Regions from separate parts of the Collinsella sp. AM13-34 genome, predicted to be linked through region 1. Evidence: riboswitches for the same ligand, from Rfam matches in the RefSeq annotation. Region 1 holds a riboswitch; the other holds the start of a gene.
What was found. Region 1 has a riboswitch for thiamine pyrophosphate ahead of thiC (phosphomethylpyrimidine synthase ThiC). Riboswitches for the same ligand answer to the same signal wherever they lie in the genome.
Positions count from the first base shown of each region.

Region 1 (3,403 bases):
ACGTAGTGAGCGGATCGCCCAGGTGGTTGCCCTCGTCATCGAGGGGCGCAGGCTCGGCCAGTACGTCGTTGGCCTCGTTGACAAAATGACCGCCCTTAACCAAGGCTGCGCAGCCAAAGCGGCGGGTGAGGAGCATAGCGGCATTTTGTTGCGTGCGCTCGGAATCGACCTCGTAGTCGAGCAGCGTCATGGCCTCGGGAATGTTGGGCGTGATGACCGTTGCCAACGGGAACAGGCGGCGGGTGAGTGCCTCGGAGGCATCCTCGGCAATCAAGCGCGCGCCCGAGGTGGCGACCATGACGGGGTCGACGACCACGTTCGTTGCGTTCCAAGCGCTCAAGCGGTTTGCGATGACTTCGATAATCTCGGCAGAGGAGACCATGCCAATCTTGACGGCGCTGGGGCGGATATCGTCAAAGACGGCGTCAATTTGCGCGGCTACGATATCTGGCGAGATATCCTGCACGGCGGTGACGCCCAGTGTGTTTTGCGCTGTGATGGCCGTGATGGCTGTCTCGGCATACAGGCGGTGCGCTGTGATGGTCTTGATGTCGGCCTGAATGCCGGCGCCACCGCTGGAATCGGATCCTGCGATGGATAGAACGGCAGGTACCTTACTGCGATCCATGTTTGCTCCCTTGTTCGGTCGGAATCAAATGGGTCTTTAAGCCAGCATTATAAAGATGCCCGGGCCGACTCTATGTCGAACCCGGGCGGGCGATGTAATCTTTACGCAAATGTAAGCAAATGTTCACACGTCAACAATTGACGAACACCATGTTACTGATTGTGGCTCCGGTGACGAGTTAGTCCTCCATGCCGAGATCGATCGTCGTACCCTCGAACACCTTGTTGACGGTGCGGACGGCGCACATCTTGCCACACATGGTGCAGGTGCCCTCGGTGGCGGCGGGGGACTCCTCGTAGCGCTTCTTGCCGGTGACCGGGTCGAGCGCGCACTTCCACATGGAGTCCCAGTCGAGCTTGCGGCGTGCCTGGCCCATCTTGTCGTCCATGTAGCGGGCGTGCGGCACCTTCTTGGCGATATCGGCGGCGTGCGCGGCGATCTTGGTGGCCATGAGGCCATCGAGCACGTCTTGGGCGTTGGGCAGGCACAAGTGCTCGGCCGGCGTCACGTAGCACAGGAAGTCGGCGCCGGAGCTGGCGGAGATAGCGCCGCCGATGGCGGCGGTGATGTGGTCGTAACCCACGCCGATATCGGTCACCAGCGGCCCGAGCACATAGAACGGGGCGTTGTGGCACAGGCGCTTCTGCAGTTTCATGTTGGCGGCGATCTCGTCGAGCGCCATGTGACCCGGGCCCTCGACCATGACTTGGACGCCGGCGGCCCAAGCGCGCTTGCACAGCTTGCCCAGCTCGATCATCTCGGCGGTCTCGGTGGCGTCGTTGGAGTCGTAGAGGCAGCCCGGGCGGCAGGAGTCGCCGAGCGAAATCGTCACGTCGTACTCGTGGCAAATCTCGAGCAGCTCGTCAAAGTACTCGTAGAAGGGGTTTTCGTTGCCGGTGACCTCCATCCAGCCAAACAGCAGCGAGCCGCCGCGGCTCACGATGTTCATCAAGCGGCCGGTCTCCTTAAAGGTCTTGGTGACCGACTTGTTGATGCCGCAGTGGATGGTCATAAAGTCCACGCCGTCCTCGGCGTGCGCGCGCACGACCTCGAACAGGTCATCCTTGGTAAGCTTGACCAGCGGCTTTTCCATGTAGCCGATGGCGTCGTACATGGGGACGGTGCCCACCATGAGCGGCGTCTCGTCGATGAGCTGCTGGCGGAACTGGCGCGTCTTGCCCGAGTTGGAAAGGTCCATGATGGCGTCGGCGCCAAAGTCCTCGGCGATCTTGACCTTCTTCCATTCCTCGGCGGCATCGGCTTTATCGCCCGAGATGCCCAGGTTGACGTTGACCTTAGTAGACAGGCCCTCGCCGACACCAAAGGCGCGCATGCCTTTTTTGATGTGCACGATGTTGGCGGGAATGGCGATGCGGCCGTCGGCCACGCGCTCGCGGATGTACTCGGGGTCGCGATGCTCGCGCTCGGCGACTTCCTTCATCTGCGGCGTGATCTGCCCGGCGCGGGCGAAGTCGATTTGCGTGACGAGCTTGGGCTCGGTCTGTGTGCTCATTGGCACGGCTCCCTTCGTTGGCATTACCCATATCAGGTTTGCGGGTCAGGGCGGGCGCGCCCAGTCTCAGCCTGCCGTCTTGTCCTGCAAGCTCCCCGTTTATGTAATGGGCTCAAGTATAGCTCGAATGGGTACGATTGGCCTAACGAGCGTGCCTGTGGGGAGGCGAACATGGAAGACAAGCATCTATATCGAGAGACGCAATGGGATGTATCGGCCGAGGAAAGCCGTGCGCACCATGGCCTTGTCGCGATTGGTTTTGCGGTGCTTGCCGTGCTGGTGATTGCCTTTTGTATCTGGACGTTTGGCGGTCACGGCGGCGCTGCATGGGAGTTCGAGGCCGACGATGCCCTGCCGATCATGGCGGTGAAGGTCGCTGGTGGTAACACGGTGGCCGCGCCGGGCGACTATTGGTATCCGCGCGATGGATTTGTCCAGCTTCAGCTGAGCGGTGGGTCTATTCCTGGTGAGGAAATCGAACGCGTGACGTATGATGCGGCGCTCAAAACGCTGACGGTGAAGCTCAAGAATCAGGGCGACGTGCCTACGACTATGGATATCGCGCTGACGGAATGGCGCTTGGAGCCCCCATCGGGTGTTGCGGTGTCCGAGGTAGAGCACGTTAAGATTACCTACCAAGATGGCTCGACAAACGAAGTTGCCAAAGCCGACGGCTTGGCGGAATAGACGCCGTGCCTAGGCAGCACATTCAAAAGTAGCGGTGGTCCTACAAGGTCTGTTCGTTCAGGAAGACCAAAGTGTTCTTATTTGAAAGCTCGGGAAAGTGACGATAACCAACGTCAAACGCGGTGAGCCCGCTTACATCCTCGAGCTTGTTTTCTGCCATCCAGCGCACCATGGAACCACGTGCCTTTTTGCTGGCGGTCGAGCGCTGGATGGGCTTGCCGTTGCGGATGCCTTCGCCAAAGAGGCACGTGACGACCGTGGCGTCGCCCGCGAGATGGGGCAGAACGGCTTTGGCGTACTCTACGCTGGCGAGGTTGACGATCGTGGTGTTTGAGCCTGCCGGGGCGATAGCCCGCGCGAGCTTGTCGCTCCAAAACGCATAGAGGTCTCGGGCATCGTCAACGGCGAGCTTCGCGCCCATCTCCAGCCGATATGGTTCGACGGCATGAAAGGGGCGAACGCACCCGTAGAGGCCAGAGAGGATCCACAGGTGGCTTTGCAGCCATGCGAGCTGCGCGGAATCCATCACCTCGGGCGCCATGCTCTGGTATTGAATGCCGTGGTAGGACATGACG
Region 1 is NZ_QRLE01000015.1:20,093-23,495, reverse strand. It holds gene thiD (bifunctional hydroxymethylpyrimidine kinase/phosphomethylpyrimidine kinase) at 1-628, opposite strand, end outside; gene thiC (phosphomethylpyrimidine synthase ThiC) at 807-2,141, opposite strand; TPP riboswitch at 2,134-2,249, opposite strand; gene DW151_RS07270 (hypothetical protein) at 2,313-2,828, shown strand; gene DW151_RS07265 (YaaA family protein) at 2,869-3,403, opposite strand, start outside.

Region 2 (3,403 bases), on a different contig from region 1:
TGAAGATATGAGGCCGCGGAGCAGCTGCTCGGCCTATGTCTATGCCTGCTGCCAGGTGTCGACGAGCTCCTTGGCTGCGGCGTGGGGGTCGTCGGCACTGCAGACGGCGCTCACCACGAAAAAGCCGTCGACGCCGGTGGCCTTGAGCTGCGGCAAGTCGGCTGTCTTAACGCCGCCGCCCACCACGATGGGCACGGGGCTTGCCGCATGGAGGGCTGCCAGGTCCTCAAAGCTTTTGGTGATGATGGAGCCGTCGGCCGCGCGTCCGCAGTCGCGCTTGGTCTCGGTCTCGTGGAGTGGGCCGATGCCCAGGTAGTCGACCAGGCTCATGTCGGCGGTCTTGACGTACTCGAGCATCTCCTCGCAACGGGCCGAAAGGCCCACAATGGCATCGGGGCCCAGCAGCTTGCGGCAGACCTCGACGGGAATGTCGCTCTGGCCTACGTGCACGCCATCGACGGCAATGCCCTGCTCGCGCGCGGCAAGCACACAGTCCAGACGGTCATCGATCAGCAAGGCGACCTGACCGGTCTTGCCGGCCTGTGCGATTGCCTGCGCGGCGTCGCCGGTCAGCGCAATGATCTCGCGGGCGCTTGCCACCTTGGAGCGCACCTGAATGCAGGTAAAGCCGGCGTCGAGCGCCTGGGCCACCACATCGCCCACGGGGCGTCCGAGGGTGTTTTCGGGGCCGAGCACCAGATAGGCCGAGATATCAAGGTTGTCGCGGATGCTCATCGTGCTTCCTCCTGCTTTTTGATCTGCGCTTCCATGCGCTCGAGTTTGCCGGTCATGGTGTCGGTAAATCCGGGTCGAATATCGGCTTTGAGCACGACTTCGGTGCGGATGCCCTTGCTCGCCAACACAAAGGTCGCGTCGCGCACGACCTGCATGACCTCGTCCCAGTCGCCCTCGATCTCGGTGAACATCGAGGTGGTGCGGTTGGGAAGGCCGCTCTCGCGAATGACGCGCACGACCTCGGCGACCTCGGCGGACAGCTCGTCGCCGGTGCCACATGGGGCGATGGCCACGGCGACGAGCGTGTTCATGCCGGCATTGGTTGCGGGTTCGGACATGGCTTATGCCTCCTCGAGCTCGAGTCGGTTGTCGGCAATATCCTGGGCGGTTGCGCGGTAGAGCTCGTCGATAAAGGCGACCTTAAAGCTTGCCGGGGCATCGGCGACGGCGGCGGCACGCGTGCCGGCAACGTTGTAGACGGCGGTGCCGCAGACTGCTGCCGTAAACGGATCGGTAGCACAGGCGTACACGGCCAGCACGCCGCCCTGCGAGCAACCGCAGCCGGTGATCTTGGACATGAGCGGGCTGCCGCCGTGGGATTTGGCAACGGTCGTGCCGTCGGTAATCAGGTCGACTTCGCCCGAGACCACAACGGCGCCGCCGGTGTAGCGAGCGAGCGCCACGGCGGCATCGCGGGCGGCGTCGACCGTGTCGGTGGTATCGACACCACGTACGCGGCTCAGATCGGCCGACTCGCCCTCAAGACCCCACAGGCCGGAGAGTGCGATGATCTCGGAGGCGTTGCCGCGTACGATGGCGGGCTTGTACTGCTTGAGCTCGTTTACCAGCTGGGTGCGCAGGCTACCGATGCCCAGACCCACCGGATCGAGCACCCAGGGCTTGCCGGCGTCGTGTGCCGCCTTGGCCGCGCGGGGAATCGTCTGCTCGTAGATGGGGAAGAGCGTGCCCATGTTGAGATAGATGGCGCCGCCGCCGGCAACGAGCGCCTCGCCCTCGTCGGGCAGATAGACCATGGCGGCCGAACCGCCCACGGCGAGCTGCGCGTTGGCGACAAAGTCGATCGTCACCGTGTTGGTGATGGAGCCGGCCATCGGATTGGTGGCTCGAATCTCCTCTACGGCCTTGACCATATGTTGCTTAAGCTGTTCCGAATCAATCACTGCACATGCCTCCTTGGCATAGAAAAGGGGCGCTGTGCATAGACAGCGCCCCTGTAAAGGCGGCATGCTCCCTACGCCAGCATTAACTGACAGGTTCAAAGGATTGGGCCCTATGCCCTCTCAGCCTTGTGGTTTGCACCGCCGGCACTCCCGCATCGAATCTGTTGTTCCCTATACTAGCGCACCTGCCAATATGGGACAGGTTTATTTTGGCAGGTGGCAACAGGGGCGCTGCATTTTCCCAGATAAAACCTGCCAAGATAAACCTGTCCCTTATTGGCAGGTCGTTACAATAGACGGGATAGAGAATGACCGAGGGGACCTTATGATCAAACTTGTGCTGACCGATATGGACGATACGCTGATTCCTGCTGGACACGATGGCGCCAGCGACTGCGCCATCGAGGGCATTCATGCCATGCAGGCGGCGGGCCTGCATTTTGGCCCGGTTTCGGGTCGCCAGCCGTCCGCGATGAGCTGGATGTTCCGCAATCGCTCCGAGTGCTTCTCGACCGGTGCGTTTTGCAACGGCCAGGTGATGTTTGTCGATGGCGAGGCGGTTGCCTCGCGCGCAACTGATAACGATGCCCTTATGCGCCTGGCCGACTACCTGGAGCAAGAGACCGACGATACCTATTTGAAGGTCTACCGTCTGGGTGATGACTTTTGGGACAACGACGCCTATTGCGTGACAAGCGATCCCGAGCGTGTGCGTCACGCCATGGAGTCAGGCGGCAACGCGTGGCTCAAGGGCGAAGAGGCTCCCTGTCGCCCTGTCGTTGACGATGCCCCGGTATACAAGGCGAATATCTGGAGTGCCCGTTCGCGCGAGGAGCTCGCCGAGCTGCGCGAGCGTGTTGCCGCCGAGGTGCCGGAGCTCTCGCTCGTGTTTCCCAACAACCGCGTGCGCCTGTTCGACGTTCTTCCGACCGGCTGGGACAAGGGCTGTGCTGCGCTGGAGCTGGCGCGCGCTTTGGGCCTGACGCCCGACGAGGTGGCCGTATTCGGCGATTCCGATAACGATTTGCCCATGATCGATGCCGTTCCCAATTCCGTTGCAGTCGCCAATGCTAACGAGGCCGTCACGGCTGCCGCGCGCTGGCATATCGGCGCTGCGGCAGATGATGCGGTTGCCGGGGCTCTGCATCAGATTGCCGCCTGCGCCGCGACGGGGGAGATGCCGTCGTTTATGCGTCAGATGGACGCGACGGGTTTCGACGTCACGAACGTCTAGGGAGAAAGCCATGAAGCTCCAGCAGCTCAGATATGTCGTCAAAGTTGCCGAATGCGGCAGCATCACCGAGGCCTCGCGCCGGCTCTTTGTGTCGCAGCCTTCGATTACCGCGTCAATTCGCGATCTCGAAAACGAGATGGGTGTACACATCTTTGAGCGCACCAACAAGGGCGTCATTGTGTCCGAGGAAGGCGAGACCTTCTTGGGCTACGCGCGCCAGGTGCTCGACCAGGCCGACCTGCTCGAGGGCAAG
Region 2 is NZ_QRLE01000001.1:90,064-93,466, reverse strand. It holds gene DW151_RS00410 (thiamine phosphate synthase) at 40-735, opposite strand; gene DW151_RS00405 (thiamine-binding protein) at 732-1,073, opposite strand; gene thiM (hydroxyethylthiazole kinase) at 1,077-1,916, opposite strand; TPP riboswitch at 1,968-2,078, opposite strand; gene DW151_RS00395 (HAD-IIB family hydrolase) at 2,242-3,150, shown strand; gene DW151_RS00390 (LysR family transcriptional regulator) at 3,161-3,403, shown strand, end outside.
Region 2: it holds a riboswitch for thiamine pyrophosphate, as region 1 does, so the genes downstream of both, thiM (hydroxyethylthiazole kinase) here and thiC (phosphomethylpyrimidine synthase ThiC) in region 1, are expected to answer to the same signal.